DNA from 3 places in the Exiguobacterium sp. KKBO11 genome. Region 3 is predicted to be linked to each of the others. Evidence: riboswitches for the same ligand, from Rfam matches in the RefSeq annotation. Region 3 holds a riboswitch; each other region holds the start of a gene.
The links. A riboswitch is a leader RNA that binds a small molecule or an ion and turns the genes downstream of it on or off. The one in region 3 is predicted to bind lysine.

Region 1: it holds a riboswitch for lysine, as region 3 does, so the genes downstream of both, AYO36_RS11410 (amino acid permease) here and AYO36_RS13650 (Na+/H+ antiporter NhaC family protein) in region 3, are expected to answer to the same signal.
Region 2: it holds a riboswitch for lysine, as region 3 does, so the genes downstream of both, AYO36_RS14960 (aspartate kinase) here and AYO36_RS13650 (Na+/H+ antiporter NhaC family protein) in region 3, are expected to answer to the same signal.

What each region holds. Positions count from the first base shown of each region.
Region 1 covers NZ_LUCU01000033.1:65,180-73,307, forward strand. Annotated here, with positions in the region: gene AYO36_RS11395 (TetR/AcrR family transcriptional regulator) at 157-762, shown strand; gene AYO36_RS11400 (diguanylate cyclase) at 805-1,896, opposite strand; gene AYO36_RS11405 (MarR family winged helix-turn-helix transcriptional regulator) at 2,035-2,490, opposite strand; lysine riboswitch at 2,656-2,844, shown strand; gene AYO36_RS11410 (amino acid permease) at 2,976-4,457, shown strand; gene AYO36_RS11415 (solute:sodium symporter family transporter) at 5,002-6,762, shown strand; gene AYO36_RS11420 (hypothetical protein) at 6,823-7,005, shown strand; gene msrA (peptide-methionine (S)-S-oxide reductase MsrA) at 7,075-8,022, shown strand; gene AYO36_RS11430 (DUF2252 domain-containing protein) at 8,090-8,128, shown strand, end outside.
Region 2 covers NZ_LUCU01000055.1:173,459-181,586, reverse strand. Annotated here, with positions in the region: gene AYO36_RS14975 (GNAT family N-acetyltransferase) at 1-343, shown strand, start outside; gene AYO36_RS14970 (argininosuccinate synthase) at 462-1,667, shown strand; gene argH (argininosuccinate lyase) at 1,664-3,034, shown strand; lysine riboswitch at 3,105-3,282, shown strand; gene AYO36_RS14960 (aspartate kinase) at 3,396-4,595, shown strand; gene AYO36_RS14955 (aspartate-semialdehyde dehydrogenase) at 4,609-5,601, shown strand; gene dapA (4-hydroxy-tetrahydrodipicolinate synthase) at 5,619-6,500, shown strand; gene dapB (4-hydroxy-tetrahydrodipicolinate reductase) at 6,497-7,243, shown strand; gene dapD (2,3,4,5-tetrahydropyridine-2,6-dicarboxylate N-acetyltransferase) at 7,230-7,937, shown strand; gene AYO36_RS14935 (branched-chain amino acid transaminase) at 7,963-8,128, shown strand, end outside.
Region 3 covers NZ_LUCU01000044.1:177,468-185,595, reverse strand. Annotated here, with positions in the region: gene AYO36_RS13670 (M20 family metallopeptidase) at 1-523, opposite strand, end outside; gene AYO36_RS13665 (SDR family oxidoreductase) at 663-1,493, opposite strand; gene AYO36_RS13660 (PDZ domain-containing protein) at 1,629-2,498, shown strand; gene htpG (molecular chaperone HtpG) at 2,582-4,444, shown strand; gene AYO36_RS13650 (Na+/H+ antiporter NhaC family protein) at 4,510-6,093, opposite strand; lysine riboswitch at 6,205-6,383, opposite strand; gene AYO36_RS13645 (uracil-DNA glycosylase family protein) at 6,476-7,213, opposite strand; gene AYO36_RS13640 (heme oxygenase) at 7,338-7,658, opposite strand; gene AYO36_RS13635 (methyltransferase) at 7,748-8,128, shown strand, end outside.

The sequences.
Region 1 (8,128 bases), on a different contig from region 3:
CAAAAAAAGTACTCCTCTGGGGGGAGGAGTAATTAATATAGTTAATTATATGGATCATTAGCTAACAAACAACCGACAATTTCCGACAAAATGTTGGAAAAATAGATGATAACGGATTCATTAATGAAAAGAGGATGGAAAAGGAGTGAAATATGGATGAATGAGAGCCGTGATCCCCGACCAAAACGGTCACGTGACCGTATTACAATGGAATTATTTCGTTTATTGAAGACGCACAGCTTCTCGAGTATTACTGTCAAAATGCTGACGGATGGAGCCGGTGTGAACCGTTCGACCTTCTACGCACACTATACGGATAAGTATGATTTGCTCGACCAAATCGTTGAGGAGCAAATGAAGGCACTTGAACAAGCAATTCGGATCACGGGTACAGGAACTGTCTTTCCGACAGTCGAGCAGGTGAGTCGCTATTTTGCTCGTTTGTTCATTCATATCGAAGAAAATGAATTATTCTATCAAACGATGCTCGTTCAAGGACCGATCAAAACGTTCATCTCCCGTTTTCTCGATACATTGAAAGATAACTATCGTCTTGTGTTTCGACCGCAAATCACAGAAGAAGCTACGTTCGTCGATCGGGACTTATTATTGAACTATGTCATTGGTGGACAGTTGGGATTGTTGATTTCTTGGTTACGAAACGGTCGACCGTATTCATCAGAGTATATGGCAGAACAATTAAGTCGGATGATCGTCTTTGGAACGGTTGAGAGTATCGGTTTTCCTAAAGAGACGGAATGAGGACGTAAAAAAGACACTTCCCTGCGGAAGTGTCCAATCAGTTTAAGCCTGTCGGAATGCGAGTTCTTTCGTATAGATCGTACTCCGATTCCGTCCACTTTCTTTTGAATAATACAACGCTTTATCTGCCTGTTGTAATGCTTCAAGTGACGTATGCGAACCACTGGAATGTGAAATCCCAAGTGAGATCGTAATTTGTAGATCAGGTACATCTGCTGTCGGGAACAGGTTACGTGCGACCGTCAGCCGAGCTAGTTCTGCTATTTTTTGCGCTTCTTTCGCCGAAGTACTTGGTAAGATGATTAAAAATTCTTCACCACCGTACCGTCCGACGAGGTCGTCTGGACGCGTCAAGGAAGCGAGAGTCATGCCGAGTTGGCGTAACACATCATCGCCCGCATCATGACCATATGTATCATTGACATGCTTAAAGAAATCGATATCGATGAGCACAAGTGAATAGCCTTGATCGGTCGAACCGACAAGCGATAGCGAGTCATCCAGACGACGGCGATTGGCGAGCCCTGTCAAAGCATCCGTCATGGCGAGTTTCTGCTGATACTGGATGTTTTCGAAGTGACGGCGTAATTCCGTCAGTAATCGAAAGGCAACAAAGCCAGCTAATAAATTAAAGAAGACGTACGCAATCGAGATTTTAAAGAATGTCGACCAGCTGTGCGTCAAGATGTAGATGGCGGGTAACGAATAGAGAATACCGACCAACACCATAAGTTGAAAATGACGCATCGAGACATGGACGAATCGACGAATGATCCCAATCGTCGTGATGAATAAGACGATGATCAGCGTAGATAAATAAAATCCTTCCATTTGATCAACTGGTGTTAAAAAGTAACGTGTCCCGATGATCATTGCTCCTGCAACGATGGCGCTTGGGAAACCACCGAACAGCATGGCGATCGCGACGGGAACGATACGTAAATCAACACGGGCGACATCGATTTGGATCCCATTGAACATTAATAAGACCGCAATCAGACCAGAGACTGCTCCGAGTATAAGTCGAATGCTCCATTTGGAGTTCAATGAAATACGCGGTTGATTCCGAAACGGTAAGAACAAGAGAGTAATCGTTGTGAACAGTAGACAAAAGTTAATGATGAATTGATTCATGATGGACAACAAATCCTCCCAACTCCCCCAGCTAACAGATTTCCATATATATACTTCCAGTATACTCAAGTAGATAACGGTTAGACAGAGGGAAATCTTTAGACCAAAATAGAAAAAACGGTAGAAAATCTACCGTTTTTAAGAAGATGAAGTAAGGGTATCCTCATCCATCGTCTGTAAAATTTTATCAAAGACATGAACCATCGTTTCGAGCTCTTCTTCCGTCAATGTACCGAAGCGGTCTTGTAAATAGTTTTTCCGGACGATTTCGAGATCCCGAAATGCACGTTCCCCGTCCTCCGTCAAAGCGAGTACGATTGAACGACGATCTTCCGTCGAACGTGTCCGTGTGACATATCCTTGTTTATACAGCTTATCCGTCAAAGCAGTGACTTGACTCGTCGCGAGCTCAAATTGTTCCGCAAGAAGCGTCGGGCGCTGAGGACCATTTTCTGAAAGGCTTCGTAAGATGAAAAACTCACTCCGGGTCGCCGTTCCTTCAAATAGCCGGTTAAGTTCACGTCGCAGGGTACGAAGAATGACACGCATTTGTTCCTCGAGTCGATAAGTTAGCAAATCACGTTCCTGTGGCATGCAAGCAGCATCCTTTCTCTCAGTGGACTTCTACCATTTAGTGTACTAAACATATCGGATTTTTACCATCGACTACCCCAGATTCGAAAAAGGCAATTGACAATTTTGTGGCGTTTTGTGTAATATGGCGTAGTAATAACTAACTTAATTCAGTTCTCACTCAACCAGTGGGATGGAGGTTGCAGTTCTTAAGAGTACGGTTACGGATGTCGTCAAGCGACAGATGAGGTGACCTGAAAGGAAGAATTGCCGAAATCAATCATCGCTTTGAAGATGATCGATTGGGATTAGATCAAATAGGTCTAATACTGTCACAAGTCGGGTATCACCTACTTGTGGAGAGCTATCTTTCACGACGGTAGAATGAGGCGCATCCATTTTATTATGTTGCGTTCTCATCTTCCATCTGGAAGATGAGGGCGCTTTTTGTTTTTTCATTCAAAAAGTGTCCTCTCAAAAATTTATTAAAGAGAGAAGCGAACGAAATGAACAATCTAGATGTGAAACAAACAACAGATTCGACAGCAGAAGGATTAAAACGTGGATTACAAGCCCGTCATATGTCAATGATCGCCATCGGTGGAGCGATCGGAACAGGACTCTTCATTGCGTCCGGTGCTTCCGTCGCAGCAGCAGGACCAGGTGGGGCGCTCCTATCGTATGCAATCGTTGGTCTGATGGTCTACTTCCTCATGACAAGTCTTGGTGAAATGGCAGCGTATATGCCGGTCGCTGGATCCTTCTCGACCTATGGAACGAAATTCGTCGATCCATCATTCGGCTTTGCGCTCGGCTGGAACTACTGGTACAACTGGGCAGTCACGATCGCAGTCGAGCTCGTCGCAGCACAAATCGTCATGACATATTGGTTCCCGGATGTTCCTGGATTTTATTTCAGTGCCTTGTTCCTCTTACTCATGATTGGCTTGAACTACTTCTCCGTTAAGGGATTCGGGGAAGCGGAGTATTGGTTTGCGATGATTAAAGTCGTTACCGTCATCGTCTTCTTAGTCGTCGGTGTTGCGATGATTTTTGGTGTCTTTACATCAGAGCCACCGGTTGGCTTTAAAAACTTTGCACTTGGCGATGCACCGTTCGTCGGTGGGATTCCTGCCGTCATCGGTATCATTCTCGTTGCCGGATTCAGTTTTCAAGGTACAGAACTGGTCGGGATTGCCGCGGGTGAGTCGGAAGATCCGAAAAAGAATGTTCCAAAAGCAGTCAAACAAGTCTTCTGGCGCATCTTGCTTTTCTACGTCTTCGCGATTTTCGTCATCGGAATGCTCATTCCGTATACGAGTCCGAACTTGGTTTCCAATGACATTACGGACGTAGCGGTTAGTCCGTTTACGCTTGTCTTTGAAAAAGCGGGTCTTGCCTTCTCAGCAGCACTCATGAACGCCGTCATCTTGACGTCTGTTCTATCTGCCGGAAACTCAGGTATGTATGCTTCGACTCGGATGCTTTATACGCTTGCTCGCCAAGGGGATGCACCGAAGTTGTTCGCGAAAGTATCGAAAAACGGTGTACCGCGTAACGCTTTGCTCGCAACAGGAGCAATCGGTGCACTCTGTTTCTTGACGTCGATGTTTGGTGGACAAGTCTACTTGTGGTTACTCAATGCTTCGGGGATGACAGGCTTCATCGCATGGCTCGGGATTGCAATCAGTCACTATCGTTTCCGTAAAGGATTCCTTGCACAAGGTCACTCGTTGAAAGACTTACCATATGTTGCACCAGCGTTCCCGTTTGGTCCGCTGTTCGCATTCGGTCTTTGTTTCCTCGTCATCGTTGGTCAAAACTACGCAGCATTCCTTGCGGATCAAATCGATTGGGTCGGAATTGCCGCAACGTATGTTGGTATTCCATTATTCCTTGCCTTCTGGTTAGGACATAAATTCAAAAATCGAACGTCGATCGTTCGTTATGACGAGATGGACTTCCCGGAACATCCACGTCAATCATAATGTGTGAACCACCTTCTATAAATGAAGGTGATTGAGATTGAAGACAAAGTGCAATTTTTCTCTGATGAGTCTGATGAGAAAGATTGCGCTTTTTTGTTCGTTTCGAATCGTTTTTCCAGGGACAAGCATCGCTTCGCTGCAGGGTCGCTCTTGCTTGTTATTCCCTAGGAAGCGATTTCGAGTGAACAAAACGCTTCTCTGATTCTCCTGACGGTATAAAAAAGAATGACACGTTACACGCCACTCCTACAGGAAAAAGCGCAATTTTGCGCTTTCAGAGACAAACAAGACCCGTTTTCCTGCTCGACTGGAGCGGGAAAACTGGCTTGTGTCTCGTATGAGGAAAGGGCGTGAAAAGACGCGTCATTCTTTTTTTGAGTCAGTCCATTTTCTGCAATCGGAACCACCTTCTATAAATGAAGGAGGTTTTTTATTCCCTTAAATGAAAACGTTCTCTAAAATATAGTTTTGAAAAAGTATAAAAAAGGAATCAATGAATAAGTATTCAAAAATAGAAATATGAATAAAGAATAGGGGGAGACGCATGACTACATCTGAATTATTTTTCACATTAGGTTCTGCAGCGTTTTTCATGTTGCTCGTTGCTTACATATCCTACCGATTGACGCGTGGGAAAACACAAGGCGTCGATGAATACTTCTTAGCGGGACGAGGGCTAAGTGGCGTTTTCATTGCCGGATCGCTACTGCTGACGAATTTGTCGGCAGAACAGTTGATTGGACTAAATGGACAATCCTTCATGGGAAACATGTCGAGTATGGCGTGGGAAGTCACGGCGGGATTTGCTGCCATCATCATGGCGATTTATCTACTCCCGAAGTTTCTCGGGCTTGGTATCTCGACGTTACCAGAATACTTAAGTCACCGGTATGATGAGACGGTTCGCCGGATGACAGTCTTACTCTTTTTACTCGGATATATGTGCGTCACGATTCCTTCGATGCTTTATTCGGGTGGGATTGCTGTCTTGCAGCTATTCGATGTTCCGGAACTATTTGGTCTTAGTTATACGCAATCCCTTTGGTTAGTCGTCTGGGTCGTCGGGATCATCGGAGCAATTTATGCGATTTTTGGAGGACTACGTGCGGTGGCTGTCTCGGATACCTTGAACGGGATCGGGCTCGTCTTCGTTGGATTCCTAGTTCCGGTACTCGGCTTTATCACACTGGGTGATGGGAATTTACTTCAAGGGATGAAGACGATTGCGACTGTGCAACCGGAGAAGCTGAACGCAATCGGAAGCTCAACCGATGCCGTTCCGTTCTTCTCGATTTTCACGGGTATCCTATTTGCGAACTTATTTTATTGGTCACTCAATCAATATGTCATTCAACGTGTGCTCGGGGCAAAAGATTTGAAGGAAGGACAGAAGGGCGTCCTCATGACAGGATTCTTAAAGTTATTAGTTCCAATCTTCATGCTGATTCCTGGGATCATTGCCTATCACTTGTATGGGAACACACTAACAAGCGGTGATTTATCATATCCTCGACTCATTACGGAGTTACTGCCGGTCTCGCTGATGGGATTTTTCTTGGCTGTCTTACTCGGAGCCGTCTTCAGTTCGTTTAACTCGTTGCTAAACAGTATTGCAACACTTTTCGTCCTCGATATCTATCAGCCGGTGTTTGCGAAAGAGGCGAGTGATGAACATTTGATTCGTGTCAGTAAATGGTTCGGAACGATCGTTGCTTTAATCTCTTTCGTCATCGCACCATTCTTGATGTACGCGCCGGACGGCTTATGGAGTTTGATCCGGCAATTCACAGGTTTTTTCAACATTCCGATTCTCGTCATCGTATTAATGGGGATTTTCATGAAACGAATTCCGGCAATTGCGGCGAAAATCGTCATCGTCTTTCACGTGTTCGCGTATTACTTATTCGTCTTCGGTTTCAAACAACTGCTCGGCTGGGATCATGGCATTAGCTATATTCATGGGTACGGTATTCTACTCGTGATTGAAGTGCTGTTCATGGTATTCATGGGATATCGTTATCCGGTCGTCCAGTCAAGAAAGGTCAATCGACGACAGTCTGTCGAGCTCACTCCATGGAAGTTCGCGATTCCGGTCTCAATCTTATTATGCACATCCATCATTTGGGCGTACGTTCTGTTTTCAAAAATCGGACTGGCTTCGACAGCAGGCATCGTATCGATTTGGTTCTGGCCGGTTACGTTAGGACTTGTCATGGCAACGATCGTATTATGGCGTGTGTCGCTAAACGCTTGGGAAGCGAAGTACCGGACCTATCTCGAAGAAGAGTACCGTCAAGCAGAATAATCCTCTCGCAGAAGACATGACATATCGGGTAAGATGAAAGAAAAACAGGAGGCGATCTTCGTGAATTACTGGTACCACTTCAAGCGTGCCTTCTTACCGATCGCATTATTGCTTGTGACGCTTGCCTTGTACCAAATGATTTATCGTTTGAATAACATCTGGTATTCGCTCGGAGGACTTCTTCTTGTCTTTGCGGCGATTTACTTCGTCATGCGTCGTCTAAAAGCGAATCCAGAGGATTGAATGAGCAGGAAAGTTGAGTCCATTCTCTGAACGCGGTAAAATAGACACATACAGAGGAGGGGAAGATAGATGGCAAAAGCAATATTTGCAGGTGGTTGTTTCTGGTGCATGGTCAAGCCATTCCATAAATATGATGGGGTAGAGCAGGTCATTTCAGGATATACCGGTGGTCATACAGAGAACCCGACTTATAAAGAGGTCTGTTCGGAAACGACAGGTCACTTGGAGGCGGTTGAAGTCACGTACGATCCGTCCGTCATTACGTACGAAGAATTACTCGAGATCTTCTGGCGTCAAATTGACCCGACAGATGGTGGAGGTCAATTCAATGACCGTGGTGAATCGTACCAACCGGCCATCTTTTATGTCGATGAAGCACAGCGTGAAGCAGCTGAACGTTCGAAAGCAGCGCTTGACGCATCAGGACGCTTCTCGCGTCCGGTCGCGGTAGAGATTCGTCCAGAAAAGCCGTTTTGGCCAGCCGAAGAATATCACCAAGATTATTATAAAAAGAATCCGTTCCGTTATCAGATGTATAGTGTCGGCTCAGGTCGCGCGAAATTCATCAAGGAAGCGTGGAAGGACCAAGGTAAGGAAAAAGAACTGAAAGAGCGTCTGACACCAATTCAGTATAAAGTCACACAAGAGAACGGGACAGAACCCGCTTTCCGTAACGAATACTGGGATGAAGAACGTCCAGGACTGTACGTCGATATCGTCGATGGTACACCACTCTTCACATCGAAAGATAAATTCCAGTCAAACTGTGGTTGGCCGAGTTTCGCTAAACCGATCTCAGAAGACAAGATGGAAGTCGAACTCGATACGAGTCACGGGATGACGCGGACGGAAGTGCGTTCTGCGAATGCGGATAGTCACCTCGGTCATATCTTCGATGATGGTCCGACAGAACTTGGTGGTCTTCGCTATTGTATCAACTCAGCAGCATTACGATTTATTCCGCTTGAAGAGCTTGATTCGGCAGGATATGGGGAATATAAAAAACATTTCGAGTAACACGTAAGGAGCAGTCAAACGATTTCGTTTTGACTGCTCTTTTTTCAAATGGAAGGGAGAGAATCGAATGTTTCGACCCGTATATGAAGAGATTCGACAAATGACG
Region 2 (8,128 bases), on a different contig from region 3:
ACCACGCCATCTTGAATACGATACACACGATGAGACAGCGATTCATCTGCTTGTCCTCGATGAGCAGAGTCGACCGGTCGCAACGGGTCGTACCCGTCCATATGACGACCAACGGATGAAGGTAGAGCGTGTCGCGACGCTAGCGACAGCGCGAGGAAAAGGATACGGTGGCGAGTTGATGCAGGCGATGGAACGAGTCGCACGTCGCGAAGGGAAGCAATTGCTAACACTCGGCGCACAAGTTCAAGCAATCCCGTTTTATCAAGGACTCGGGTATACGATCGTCTCCGATGAATTCGATGATGCGGGCATCCCGCACCGAACGATGGAGAAAAAAATGTAAGTCATTTTGAAAGAAATCCTGCAAAAAGGGTTTCTTTTTTTTGTTTTCTATGTATATATATAATTCATAATGAATTTTTATACAGACAGATGAATTTAAAACCAGGAGGGAATTATACATGTCGAAACAAAAATTGATCTTAGCGTACTCTGGGGGACTTGATACATCGGTAGCCATCAAATGGTTGAGCAAGGACTATGACGTCATTGCCTTATGCATGGATGTCGGAGAAGGAAAAGATTTATCCGTCATTAAAGAAAAAGCACTCCTCGTCGGTGCAATCGAATCGATCGTCCTCGATGTAAAAGAAGAATTCGCACAAGACTTCGTCTTGCCGGCACTTCAATATGGCGCGCATTACGAAAATGCCTATCCGTTGATTTCAGCGCTTTCGCGTCCGTTGATCGCAGAAAAGCTCGTCGAAGTCGCGCATCAACATGGTGCAACGGCGGTCGCTCACGGATGTACCGGAAAAGGGAACGACCAAGTCCGGTTCGAAGTTTCGGTCGCAGCACTTGATCCATCACTCGAAGTCATCGCACCGGTTCGGGAATGGAAATGGTCACGGGAAGAAGAGATCGCCTATGCGAAAGAAAACAACGTGCCGATCCCGATCAACCTCGACAGCCCATACTCAATCGACATGAACCTCTGGGGACGGAGTAACGAGTGTGGCGTCCTAGAAAACCCTTGGACAGAGCCACCGCAAGACGCTTACGCGTTAACAGTAGCGCCAGAAGACGCACCGGATCAGGCAGAAGAAGTCATCATTGGCTTTGAAGCAGGTGTTCCGGTCTCGATCAACGGAACGACGTATCCACTGGCGAAACTGATCACGGAACTGAACATCATCGCTGGTGCACATGGGGTCGGACGGATCGACCACGTCGAGAACCGTCTCGTCGGTATCAAATCGCGGGAAGTCTATGAGTGTCCAGGCGCAACAGTGTTACTCAAAGCGCACGCTGCACTCGAGACGATTACATTGACGAAGGACGTCGCACATTTCAAACCACTTCTCAGCAAACAATACGCAGAAACGATCTATAACGGTCTCTTCCATGCACCATTGACGAAAGGCTTGAAAGCATTCCTGACGGCGACACAACAGGACGTCACAGGAGAAGTTCGCGTTAAACTGTTCAAAGGAAACGCAACCGTGACAGGTCGTCAGTCCGCTGTCTCACTCTACGATGAGAAACTTGCGACGTATACGAAAGAAGACGCGTTCGATCATGAAGCAGCAAAAGGCTTCATCAAATTACACGGACTTGCCGTTTCGACTCATGCGAGCGTACATCGTCAGGCGGGTGTAACGAAATGACCAAACTCTGGGGTGGACGTTTTACGGAAAGTGCTTCCGCTCAAGCGGAAGCCTTCGGAGCATCGATCACGTTCGATCAAAAATTAACGAGCGCCGATTTAAAAGGCAGTCTCGCACACGCGCAGATGCTATTTGAACAAGGGATCCTCGCTCAAGACGAGTGGACACAAATCGAGCAAGGACTGAAGCAACTGGAAACGACGTTAGCGGATCATGTGTATACGCTAGCAGATGAAGACATTCACATGAATCTCGAGCGTCTATTGACGGAACAGATTGGTCCGGTTGCAGGAAAACTGCATACGGCACGGAGCCGAAATGACCAGGTCGCAACGGATTTACATCTATGGATGGAACAACATGTTGAAGCGTTGACGACGGCATTACGCGAGCTCCAATCGGTTATCACGGAACAAGCTGAACAACATATCGAGACGGTCATGCCAGGTTATACGCATTTGCAACGGGCACAACCGATCTCGCTTGCGCATCACTTGCTCGCTTATTTCTGGATGTTCGAACGTGATGTCGAACGGTTGACGGATAATCAAAAGCGGATCCGAAAATCTCCGCTCGGGGCAGGCGCGCTCGCGGGGACGACATTCCCAATCGATCGTTTCCGTTCTGCCGAGTTGCTCGGTTTTGAGTCAATCTATCCGAACAGTCTCGACGCTGTCTCCGACCGCGATTTCGTCATCGAATACCTCGGGATCGCCTCGACCGTCATGATGCATCTCTCGCGTTTTTGTGAAGAAATCATCATCTGGGCATCGCAAGAATTTGGCTTCATCGAGTTGTCTGATGCTTTCTCGACAGGGTCGAGCATGATGCCACAGAAGAAAAATCCTGATTTCGCTGAATTGATTCGTGGGAAAACGGGGCGCGTCTACGGCAATCTGATGGGCTTCTTGACGACGATGAAGGCATTACCACTCGCTTACAACAAAGACATGCAAGAGGATAAGGAAGGGGTCTTTGATACAGCAGATACCGTTCTCCAATCCGTTCAAATCTTCACCGGAATGATTGAATCTGCGACGTTTAAGACCGAAGCGCTCAAGAAGGCGACAATGCAAGACTTCTCGAATGCAACGGAACTCGCTGACTACCTTGTAACGAAAGGCATACCGTTCCGGGAAGCGCATGAAATCGTCGGCAAAGCCGTCCTTTACTGTGTGCAGAACGGTTGTTTCCTGAAGGATTTGAACCTCGAGACGTATCAAACGTTCCATCCTGATATCACAGAAGACGTCTATCCGCTCCTCGATCCGGTTCAAGCAGTAGCACGCCGGACTAGCTACGGCGGGACAGGGTTTGCTGCCGTGTCGGAGCAACTCGAACTCGCGAAACAGCATCTTGCGAATTGACGAATTTTGAAAAAAAACAGTCAAATGACTGGATTTAACAAAAGATGTCTGCTATAACTGTAACTAACAACCGACAGATAGAGGCGCGGATGACATGAGTAGCATCATTCTTGAAGGCAAGCATGCCGAATGATGTGAAAGGGGAAGTCCGCCGAAGTGAACGAGAAGATGCTTCTTCTTGTTTGCTGGTACAACGGTTAAGATCCGTTGTACTGCCGAAACCGATGTTTCGGAGCGCTATCTTACGTAAAAGAACGAATGACTTTGTCTTCGTTTGTCCGATCGTGATAACGACGGGCCGTAGGAACGCTCCTACCGGCCCGTCGTTTTTTTTCTGTATCGGGACAAAGGAGATAGGATTGTGACAACTGTACTTAAATTTGGTGGAAGCTCGGTTGCGACTGTCGAACAGATTCAGTCTATTGCGAATTATTTGAAGAGTCGCGCAGCCGAAGGTGAAAAACTCGTCGTCGTCGTTTCGGCGATGGGCAAGATGACAGATTCTTTGATCGCTCAGGCGCAAGCCATCACGGATCGCCCCGAGCGAAGAGAACTCGATCGACTGCTTGCCATCGGAGAAGAACAGACGATTTCATTACTCAGCATCGCCCTCAACTCGCTCGGTGTCAAAGCGTTATCGCAAACAGGCGCTCAAGCAGGAATCAGCACGATGGGCGTGCATACGAAAAGTAAGATCAAACAGATCGATGGAGATCTGTTACGACAAAAACTCGAAACGTACGATGTCGTCATCGTCGCCGGATTCCAAGGTGTCAACGAACTCGGTGATGTCACGACGCTTGGACGGGGTGGGTCGGATACAACGGCAGTTGCCCTTGCGGCAGTCCTTGATAAACGGTGCGAAATTTATACCGATGTCGACGGTGTCTATACAGCTGATCCGCGAATCCATGCCGCCGCTCAACCGATTCCACATATCTCGTATGATGAGATGATGGAGATGAGCGCCCTCGGGTCGAAGGTCATGGAAATGCGAAGTGTCGAACTAGGAAAAAAATACGGCGTACACATCTTCGTCGGGAAAACACTTGAATCGAAAAGGGGAACATGGATCATGGAAGCGACGGAAACAATGGAACAAAAAGCGGTGACGAGTGTCAGTGTGACGAAGAACGTCTTGACGGTATCAATCAAACACGTACCGCAAACGAATGCAGCAGTAGCCGATATCTTCGAACTGTTATCCAATCGCCACGTCAACATCGACATGATCAGTCAAACGACGTTCGACAGTGACATTTTCTTATCGTTCTCATGTCCACTCGATGAGGAAGAGTTCCTCGATGAAGCATTGAAAGACATCATGGATCGCTTCACGACAGTCAAGGTCGATCGCCATAATCAACACGCGAAATTATCTGTCGTCGGAATCGGGATGCGGGATGCAACAGGTGTCGCTTCGAAATTGTTCGCAATCTTCCGAGCAGAGAACATTCCGTTCTATCAAGTTACGACTTCAGAAATCAGCATCTCATACACGATTGCACAAGCAGATATTGAACGGACGGTTGCAGCGATTGCAAACGCGTTCGAGTTATAAGGAGGAAAACAGGATGTATCATGTAGCAGTCATTGGAGCAACCGGCGCCGTCGGTCAAAAAATGTTACAAGTACTAGCCGAACTGGACTTCCCGGTCAGCCGCCTGTCCGCTTACGCTTCTGCTCGTTCAGCAGGGAACACGGTACAGTTCAAGGGAGAAGCCATCACGATCCAAGCGCTGACACCAAATATCACGGAAGACGGGATTGATGTCGCGTTGTTCGCGGCGGGCGGAACGATCAGTGAACAATATGCCCCGTTACTAGCTGAAAACGGAACACTCGTCGTTGATAATTCAAGTGCTTTCCGGATGCAGGAGACGATTCCGCTTGTCGTGCCAGAAGTCAATCCACAAGCGATTCAAGCGACGGACCGCTTGATCGCAAATCCGAACTGTTCGACGATTCAATCCGTCGTAGCCTTAGCACCGCTCCAGTCACTGGGATTCGAGCGTGTCAACTATACGACGTATCAGGCCGTATCCGGTTCTGGTCAAAAAGGAATCGAGGATCTGGCACGTGGAGCACGCGGAGAAGAGCCCGTCAATTATCCGCATCCGATTCACGATAACATCTTGCCACATATCGATGTGTTCCTTGAGAACGGCTATACGAAAGAAGAGCAGAAGATGATTGACGAAACACGGAAAATCTTCAATCTTCCAGCACTACCAGTCAGTGCGACATGTGTGCGTGTTCCAGTCACGAATTCTCACTCGGTTGCGATCAACGTCACGTTTACGCAGCCGACGACGGTTGCAGCGATCCGTGAAGCACTTGAAGGCGCACCGGGCGTCGTCCTCATCGATGATGTCGCGAATACGCGTTATCCGATGCCACTCGATGCAAGTGGTACGGACGACGTCTACGTCGGTCGGATTCGACAAGATGATAGTCTCGCGAACACGTTCCATCTCTGGTGTGTAGCCGACAACATTCGAAAAGGTGCCGCCTCGAATGCCGTACAAGTCGCACGCCAAGCAATCGAACAGTCGATTCATTCATAAAAAAGGAGGAGTTCTTCATGTTCAAAGGAGCAGGTACAGCGCTCGTCACACCATTTAATGAAGCAGGCGAGTTGGATCTACACGTATTCGAACGCTTGATCGAGCAACAACTCGCAGCAGGAATTCAGGCGCTTGTCGTCGGAGGAACGACAGGAGAAGGTTCGACACTGACGAACACGGAATTCGAACAACTACTGACGACTGCCGTTCAAATCACGGCAGGACGAGTACCAGTCATTGCCGGAACGGGTTCGAACAACACGGCAGCAACAATCGAGAAGACGTTACTCGCAGAGCGCCTCGGTGCGGACGCAGCGATGCTCGTCACACCGTACTACAATAAAACATCGCAAGCGGGTCTCGTCGCACATTTCACGGCGGTCGCTGATGCAACCGAATTACCAATCATGCTGTACAACGTTCCGTCGCGGACAGGCGTTGCGATCGCAGTCGAAACAGCAGTGACGTTAGCACGTCATCCACGAATCCAAGCGTTTAAGGAGGCGAGTGGAGACGTCAGCTTCATGGGTGAACTGATGGCGGCGATTCCGGAAGATTTCGCGGTCTTCTGTGGAAATGATGATCAAATCCTGCCGTACATGGCATGGGGGGCACAAGGCGTCATCTCAGTTCTTTCGAACCCGTACCCGGCAGAGACACAAGCACTTGCTGAGGCGTTACTAGCGCAAGATCTCGTCACGGCACGCCGGATTCAGGCAGACTTGTTACCGGTCATCGGTGCCTTGTTCAGTGATGTCAATCCGATTCCAGTTAAAGCATCTCTTGAAGAACTCGGCTTTGCTGTCGGTGCGCCGCGCTTGCCGCTCGTCCGTCAATCGGAAGCGGGGCACGCCCACTTACTCGAAACGATGCGGGCTTACAAAGGGGTGGTTCGATGAAACTCGCGTTACACGGTTATGGGGCGACAGGACAATACGTCGTCGAACTCGCACCACAAAGTGTCGTAGCGATCGTTGACCGGACGAAGTCATCCGATACGATCGCTTCATATGCCGAGCTAACGGAGATGTCAGAAACGGTCGATGCGATCATCGACTTCTCGCATCCGAGTTTGCTACCGGATCTGCTCGCATATGGGCTGGCGACAAAAACACCACTCGTCATCGCGACGACTGGTTTTTCGGAGGCGGAACTGGCATCGATCAAGGACGCCGCAAAAGAAATTCCGATCTTCCAGTCGTACAACATGTCGTACGGCATCGCGATGGTGCAGCAACTGCTGAAGACACTCGTACCACTAGCAGGAGCGTACGACATCGAATTGCTCGAGAAACATCACAACCAAAAAGTCGATGCGCCAAGCGGAACAGCGGAGTTGTTATTGCAAACGATTCAGACGGCACGTGACGTCACACCGGTATATGACCGGTCACAGACGCGGCAAAAGCGAGAGACGAACGAGATCGGGATGCACGCGATGCGCGGTGGAACGATCTTCGGAGAACACGAAGTCTTATTCGCAGGTGTCGACGAATTGATTGAAATCAAACATACGGCATTATCGAAAAAAGTATTTGCTTCTGGTGCGATCAAAGCAGCTGAGGCACTCATTCAAAAAACAGCGGGACTCTATACATTAGAGACGCTCTACACACAGGAGGATTCACATGTTACTCACTGATGCTTACGAAATTGCTAAATTCATTAAAGATGCTAAAAAACAAACACCCGTAAAACTTTACGTCAACGGCGATTTGGCGGGCTTGACGATCGAAGGCGCTACAGCGTTCGGATCAGATGAATCAAAGATTTTCTTCGCGGATGCAGGACTTGCGGCTACTTTCTTAGAAAAGTATTCAGATCGCATCACGGATGTTCACGTGGAGTATGACCGTCGCAACAGTGCAGTACCAATGCTTGATACACGTCACTTGAATGCGCGTATCGAGCCAGGTTCATGGATTCGTGATCATGTCGTCATCGGCGATAACGCGGTCGTCATGATGGGTGCGATCATCAATATCGGTGCATCAATCGGAGATGGTACAATGATTGATATGAACGCTGTCGTCGGTGCACGTGGGACGATCGGGAAAAACGTTCATGTCGGCGCAGGTGCCGTGGTCGCGGGTGTCCTCGAACCACCTTCAAAAACACCTGTCATCATTGAAGATGGTGTCTTGATCGGTGCGAATGCAGTCATCCTTGAAGGCGTGAAAGTCGGTAAAGATGCCGTCGTCGCTGCTGGTAGTGTCGTCACAGAAGACGTACCTGCTGGAAGCGTCGTTGCTGGAACACCTGCACGTGTCATCAAACAGAAAGATGCGAAAACAGAAGAGAAGACGCAATTGGTGGATGATTTACGTTCACTCTGATTGACGTCGAAGAGGAGGAAAACACATGGCAGTGGATACACAGTATGGAGAAGCAATTTGGTTAGATGGAGTCTTTCATGATCCGAAAGATGCGAACACAAGCGTCATGTCACATGCGATTCACTATGGTAGTGGATTCTTTGAAGGAATTCGTGCTTACGCGACACCGGACGGACCGGCGATTTTCCAAT
Region 3 (8,128 bases):
GTGCATAACCGATCATCCCACTCGTCGGTTCTGTGATCAGTAGAGCATCTAAATCATCCGCATGCCCTTGTTCCGTCAAATGCCGAGCTCCTGTCATGCCATTTTCTTCATCGGATGTAATCAGAAGTTTGACGGTGTTCGGACGGTTTTGACGTTCCTTGTATTGAATGAGCGCTTGCACCATCGCCATGACACCTGACTTCATATCCGAAGCCCCACGACCATAAATGCGTCCGTCTTCGATTTCACCACCGTATGGATCTTTCGTCCAGCCGTCTCCTTGAACAGGAACCGTATCGAGATGACCAGATAGCCCGAGTACGGAAGGGCGTGAAACCTCTTCACTCGCAGGAACGGTCGCGACGAGACAAATCCGTTTAGGTGAGACTTCGATCCATTCTGTCGAGATGTGATGATCAATTAGTACATCGTACACATAACGTGCAACGGCTTCCTCTCCGTCCGTCGGATTAACGCTTGGAATTTGAAGACATCGTTGTAAGTAAGTAATTGCTGTTTGCATAAGTATTTCCCCCTTTACCTATCCTGTACCCTGATAAAAATACTTCAGGGAGGTAAACGAATTCGGAAAATAATTTACGGAGCTGAACGTCTTGAGATAAAAGAAAACGGTGCAACCAGAGGGTTACACCGTACCTTGCTCATTCACTTTTTTCTGCTTCGTCTTTCCACTTCGAATCAATCAACATCTCTCCCGGCCATGTATAAGCCATGATGCCACCGTCTGCTGTGATATCTTCACCTGTGACATATGAGCTGTCGTCAGAAGCGAGGAAGAGGGCGACCGTTGCCATCTCGCGTGGTTTACCGAGTCGTCCGAGTGGCGTAATCCAAGCGTTCGCATCGCGGAACTGTTTGCCTTGCTCTTTTTCTTTTTCACCGACAAGTGTATCGATGAGTGGTGTTTCGATTGTTCCTGGTGATAACGAATTGACACGAATGCCATGACGCGCATAATCGATTGCCATCGCGCGCGTGAAGTTCGCAATCCCACCTTTCGCTGCGTTATAACCGGATCGGTTCAAGTCAGCTGCGCGACCAGACATCGATGACGTATTGATGATTGAACCACCGTTATCAAGCATGAGTGGAATCAAGAATTTACTGACGAGGAATGTACCGCGCAAGTCGACCGCGATGATCCGGTCGAAGAGATCGATTGGATACTCGTGGACTTTCCCGCCTTGTTCATCGATTCCGGCATTGTTGAAGAGGATGTCGATCGTACCGTATGTCTCTTTGACGTGCTTCGCAAGTTGCTCGACACTCTCGACGTCTGAGACATCGACATGGACGGCTTCCGCTTTCCCACCTTGTTGTGTAATCTGTTCTACTGTTTGTTGTGCTTTTTCAAGTGAGACATCGGCACAGACGACCGTTGCTCCCTGTTCTGCGAAGACAAGTGCAGTCGCTTGTCCAATCCCTGTTGCCGAGCCGGTAATGACAGCTACTTTTTGATCGAGTCTACCCATTGTTAAATCCCTCCTAAGTCGTATCGTTCACCTTATGAAACATTCCCGGAGAAATGGAGATTAAACCCATCGATGCGTCTAGTGATAGAGGATAGGGGGTACATCTACAACAGCACAATCGCTGTATAGAGGGAGATGAGAACGCTGACATCCGATCAATGGCAACTTGCCAAAAAATTATTACACGAAGCCGTCCAGTACCAAATAACACTCGAGAAGAGTGCATTCGCAAGTGAATTGATCGACCAAACGACACCGGTCCTCTGGTTTGGTGATGCGACGCGTAGCAGTTGGGTGACGATCGCGACGAACCCATCTCGATCGCAGTTTTTAGACCGAACAGGTACATTACGATTTGCCGAGCATGGTCCGCTTTTCATACGTCCGAAGTCGATGGCATGGGAGGATTATCTGCAGGAGAAAACGCTGACGGATTCGATCCGGCGCTTCAATCGTTACTTTAAACAACCAAATGTGTACCGGACCTGGTTCGGTCGACCAGGTGGCGGTAAGCTCGAAGGATTCTTGAACGGACTCGGTGCGTCGTTTTACGAAAAGACGTTTGATCCAGTCATTCACTTGGATTTTTTCCCGTTTCCGACACACCACTACATGGGAGCGATCAAAGAACGCAGCGTGTTGGAAGATAGTCCATTCGGTCAGACATTTTTGTTACGCCTGCTTGAACTGTTTTCGATAAAAGGAATCATCCTGCTCGGTAAGGAGCACACGGAACGATTTGCGAAGCTCGAACCAGATATCGATTGGACAACCTATCGACCAACGGATTATCCGGACGCGATTTTTCAAGTCGGCTTCTCGTCACGATTTCAGGTACCCGTCGTCGGACTCCACTTCAAACCGAGTGAGCAGTTCATCGGTCTCGGTAATCGAAAGGATGAAAACGGCGTTAGCCATGGCACCTACGGGTCAGCAGAACACTTACGTCAAATTGGAATGATTGTCCTTGAAAAAGTTACGACATACAGTGCAAAAGGAGATTGACAGATATTTCGAACTCCCTAATAATAGGAGGTGAATTAGCACTCTATATGATTGAGTGCTAAAAAAGGGGAGGCAGAATGAGCATGGAAACGAAACAATTTAAGGCGGAATCAAAACGATTGCTGGAGATGATGATTCATTCCATCTATACGCATAAGGAGATTTTCCTGCGCGAATTGATCTCGAATGCAAGTGACGCCATGGATAAGATGTACTACAAAGCATTGACGGACGAGACGATTTCGTTCGAAAAGGAACACTACAAAATTACGATCGAACCAAATAAAGAAGCGCGTCAACTCATCATTCGTGATACGGGAATCGGAATGACGAAGGAAGAACTAGAAGACAATCTCGGTACGATCGCAAAAAGTGGATCGCTTGCCTTCAAGGCAGAGAATGAAGCACAAGATGGTCATGATATCATCGGTCAATTCGGTGTCGGATTCTATTCTGCCTTCATGGTCGCAGACGTCGTCACTGTCGTTACAAAACCGTTCGGCAGTGCGGTCGCTTATAAATGGGAATCGCGCGGTGTCGAAGGTTATACGATCGAGGAAGTCGACAAGGAAACCGTCGGAACGGAGATTACGCTCCATATCAAGGCGAATGAGGAAGAAGAATCGTATGACGAATACCTCGAGACGTATCGTTTGCGCAGTATCATCAAAAAATACTCAGATTTCATTCGTTATCCGATCGAGATGAAGGAACTCGAACGTCAGCCGATCGAAGGCAGTGACGAGACGGAAGAGGTCGAAGTCGTCAAGACGATCAACAGCATGGTGCCGATCTGGCGGAAGAACAAACGGGAATTGACAGACGAGGACTATAAGAACTTCTACCAAGAGAAGCGTTATGGTTTCGACACACCAGCGAAACACATTCATATCAGTGTCGACGGCGCTGTTCGTTATCAATCGATCTTATTCATTCCGGAGCAAGCGCCGTACGATTATTATTCGAAGGAATTTGAAAAGGGTCTTGAACTCTATGCCAACGGTGTCTTGATCATGGAAAAATGCAGCGACTTGTTGCCGGATCACTTCAGTTTCGTCAAAGGGATGGTCGACTCGGAAGACTTATCGCTCAACATCTCGCGTGAGTTACTGCAGCACGATCGTCAATTGAAATTGATCGCGAAAAACATCCAAAGTAAGATCAAGACACAACTCGAAGCACTTCTGCGCGAGGATCGTACGAAGTACGAAACGTTCTATCAAGCGTTCGGACGTCAGCTGAAGTTCGGTATGTATAATGATTACGGCATGCATAAAGAACAGGTGCAGGACCTCGTCCTCTTCTACTCAGCCAAGGAGAAGAAGTTGATCACACTCGCAGAATACGTCGCAGCGATGCCGGAAGATCAGGCACATATCTATTACGCTGCTGGTGAGAGTACGAATCGTCTGGATAAATTACCACAATCCGAGCTCGTTCGTGATAAAGGGTATGATATCTTGTACTTCACGGAAGAGATCGATGAGTTCGCGATTCAGATGCTCGTGACGTATAACGAGAAGACGTTCAAGTCGGTCACAAGCAGCGATTTAGGGATTGAAGCAGCAGAAGCGGAGACGACGGACGCACAAGCAGAGATGTTCCAAGCTATGCAGGAAGTGCTAAGTGGACAAGTCAAGGAAGTCAAAGCCTCAACGCGTCTCAAATCGCATCCCGTCTGTTTTGCGACGGACGGCGCCGTCTCGATCGAGATGGAGAAAATCCTGAAGGCGATGCCGAATAACGAAGGGGTAGAAGCGGTCAAGATTCTTGAATTGAATCCGTCACACGCAGTGTTCCACTCTCTTGAAACGGCATATCAAAACGATCGTTCGAAGTTCGAGCGCTATACAAAACTGATGTATCAACAAGCATTGCTTGTCGAAGGGCTTCCACTCGAGGATCCAGTAGCGTTCGCGAATGATGTGTGTTTATTGATGGTATGAAACGAATAGATGTAAAAAAGGCATTGGATGCGCGCATCCAATGCCTTTTCTCGTACAGTGTTACATTAATCTGTTTGTAAATCAGAAGCAGTTTCACCTTTTTTTGAGAGAACGTTCAAAACGACGACAAAGAGTACGAATGTAACTAAGGCTCCGATGAAACCGAAGACTGAAGACTCGGTGAAACCGATGACTAAATAACCGACTGCCGCAGTAACAGCACCGACTAGCGCATACGGTAACTGTGTCGCAACGTGATCGATGTGATGGGATCCAGCCCCTGTCGAACTTAGGATTGTCGTATCGGAAATCGGTGAACAATGGTCACCGAAGACAGATCCAGCAAGAACAGCAGCAAGCGTCGGTAACAAGAGTGAGGCATCAACAGCCATGACGAGATCCGCACCGATTGGCAACATGATTCCGAATGTGCCCCAACTTGTTCCTGTTGAGAATGCCATCAAGCCGGCAATCAAGAATAATAAGAATGGCAAGTACGAAGCAGAAATCGAGTTGCTGACGAAGCTCGCGAGATAGTCACCGGTTTTCATATCACCGATGACAGCGATGATCGTCCAAGCGAATAACAGAATCACGACTGCTGGCCACATCGAACGCATACCAGCGACAATACTTGCACGGTAATCGCGGCCCGGAATTTTCCGACCGATAAGCATCAGGAAGGCAACGATCAAACTAATGACGACACCTGTGACGAGGGAACGGGTGACGTCCGTTGCCTCAAATGCACCGATTAAAGTAAACGGGCGGTTGTCGGCTGCAAGTGCCTGAGCACCTGTTCCGAGTAACGCACTGATCGTAGCAATGACGAGAACGACGATCGGAACGACGAGATCCCGAACTTTTCCGTTCGTATGTTCGTTGACCTCTTTTGCCATTCCCATCGGTGTTCCTTTTGACGCATCAAAAAGTTCACCATTCGCGGCACGGCGTTCATGCTGTTTCATCGGTCCAACAGAGACGCCAGAGTAAGCGATGTAAAGTGTTAAAAGTAATGCGAAAATCGCATAGAAGTTCATTGGAACGATCATCATAAAGGCACTAAACGCTGAGTAATCCGTAATCGAGTGCGTCGTTAAGATACCGGCGATGATAGAGATGATGAATGCGCCCCAACTCGAAAGCGGACTGATGACACAAACAGGCGCAGCTGTTGAGTCAATCAAATAGGCAAGCTTCGCACGTGAGACACCACGGCGATCCGTTAACGGACGACTGACGTTGCCGACAGCGAGACTATTGAAGTAATCATCGATGAAAATTAGGATACCGAGTCCGAAGGCAACTAAGCGTGCACCACGCGCTGTCTTGACGTGCGTAGAAGCCCATTCACCGAAAGCGCGAGCGCCACCTGATGTCTGAATCAATGTGGAAAGGACGCCGAGCAATAACAAGAAAACAAGTAATAAGACGTTCCACTCGTTTAAGGCACCGTCCGCCCAAAAGAGGCTGAAGATGTTCTTGCCGAGATAGGTTACCGTATCGATCGGGTTAAAACGGTGAAGTAACAGGGCACCGACGAGAATGCCGACACCTAACGAAAGAACGACCTTTCGGGTAAAAATGGCTAATAAGATAGCTAGTAAAGCAGGTACAAGGGCAATAATGGAATCTGAATAGTTGACCATGAAAAATATCCTCCTCTTTAATAAATGGCTTAAAGATGAGACCCCGCGGCACAAAAAAAGCAAGGGCACCGGCAACAAAGCCGACACCCTCGCTGGATGCGTCTTTCTTAGCCGAATTGGAGCGCTCCATACAATTGTTATGTATGGCAATCGATCGGGTGTTTCCCGAATCGACCAACGACGATATGCTCGACACATACTGTCATTTCGGCGATGTCACCTTTCCTGTAGTCGTCTTCGTTGTCATCCTCGGACCAAGTACTGATTGAAATCGCGCCTCTACCTCATCGATAGAATAGTCATATTCTGTTCTTATGGACACTTTATCATGTATTTCAGAAGCGATTCAACCATATATTCTGATAATTTAAGATAAAGTTGTTTATTCAGCAAAATATTGAATGAGCTGTTTCATCAAATAGGCTTGGTTTTCCTCGAATTGTTTTTTTCGATGACCGTTCGCGCCAGATGGGTGGGGGAATCCGGAAAGAAGCTGATGCTGTTCGATTCGTCCATCATGAATCAATCCACGGACTTGCGTCTCGACGACCCGACCGAGCGGAAGCAATAACGCTGGTTTTTGTAACTGATTGATCTCAGCGACGAAGTGTTCTTCCGCGTAGTGCCTTAATAAAGGGCTACGATTGATCTTCGGTTGATGACCCGAGTAATTCTTTTCGCGATAAAAGACGGGTTGCTTTAACAGTGACGTTGGATGCAATAATTTCTGATGTTGATGAAATAAGCTAGCCGTCGTCTCGATTCCGAGCAATGCTGGAAGCTCGAGTGTATCAAGCATCTGGACGAGATTACGTCGCATCGTTCCAGCAAAGCTTGCTGTATATTTGACGAGGCGTGCCGTCTCTTCTAATGAAACACCATGATGGAGGGCATCCGTCGCTTCTTCGAAAGCGATTCGCATCTGTTCAAAACCTGGTGTGATCCCGATGATGACGACTTTTGCTTCAGTATTGACATATTCGCCAATCGGAGAGTAATAGACGGTCAGCTCGTTCTCCTGTTGCAATAAAAAATCGTCCGTCCATAATTCATCACGTCGTAACGTACGATCGTCAGGTAAGCTACGAATGGCTTGTTCAAATATAGTTAATGAATTCATGAAGGACCCTCTCTCTCTGTAATGGCACTATGATAACAAATAATACCATTTGTGACAATTCGACCCTTTCACTATTTGTGTATAGGTATATAAAAAAGGACTCGATACGAGTCCTTTTCGTGCATCATGCGCGTTCTTTGACCGAAGCGACTTCATATGTCAGAATCTCGCTGCCGAGCATTGGCGATTCTCCTGCCTCACTACTCGCAGGTCGACTATGTGACGCTTTGAAATCGTCACTCTCCCGCCACGCTTGAAAACTCTTCATATCTTCCCAGTGCATGTTGACGTTCATTTCATCGTGTTCTTCGATGTTTTGCGTCAATAAGACCTCAACACGGATGAATCCGTCCATCGTATCAAGTCCACTTGGACGTGTAAAACGAGGAGCGAGAGCTGCAGCCATCCCTTTTTTGACTTTAATCCGGTTCGTAACGACGATCATCATAAAATCCCCTTTCAAAAAACGAGTAACGTACTTCTTCAGTATAGTACGATGAGGGAAAGAATGCCGGAAAGAAGGAACAAAAGACGATGAATGAACAGGAATATGATCAACGATTACGAATTGAGACCATTGAGATGCAACACCTTTATGGTGTGTTTAGTCACTACAATCGCTATGAACCGACGCCTTATGCGGCACTCAGCGAATTATGCGAAACCTATCCGTTTCAAAAAGAGGATATTGTCATCGATTTCGGGTGTGGGAAAGGGCGTTTAAACTTTTACTTACACGATCGTTTTGACTGTTCCGTCATCGGAATCGAGATGAACGGACAATTTTACGAGGACGCACTTCGGAATATGGCGAACTACCAAAGTCGACGGAAGCGGCGTTCCGGAAGTTTGCGATTCGAACAGACGTATGCCGAGCAGTATACCATTCCGGATGAGGCGAATAAGTTTTATTTC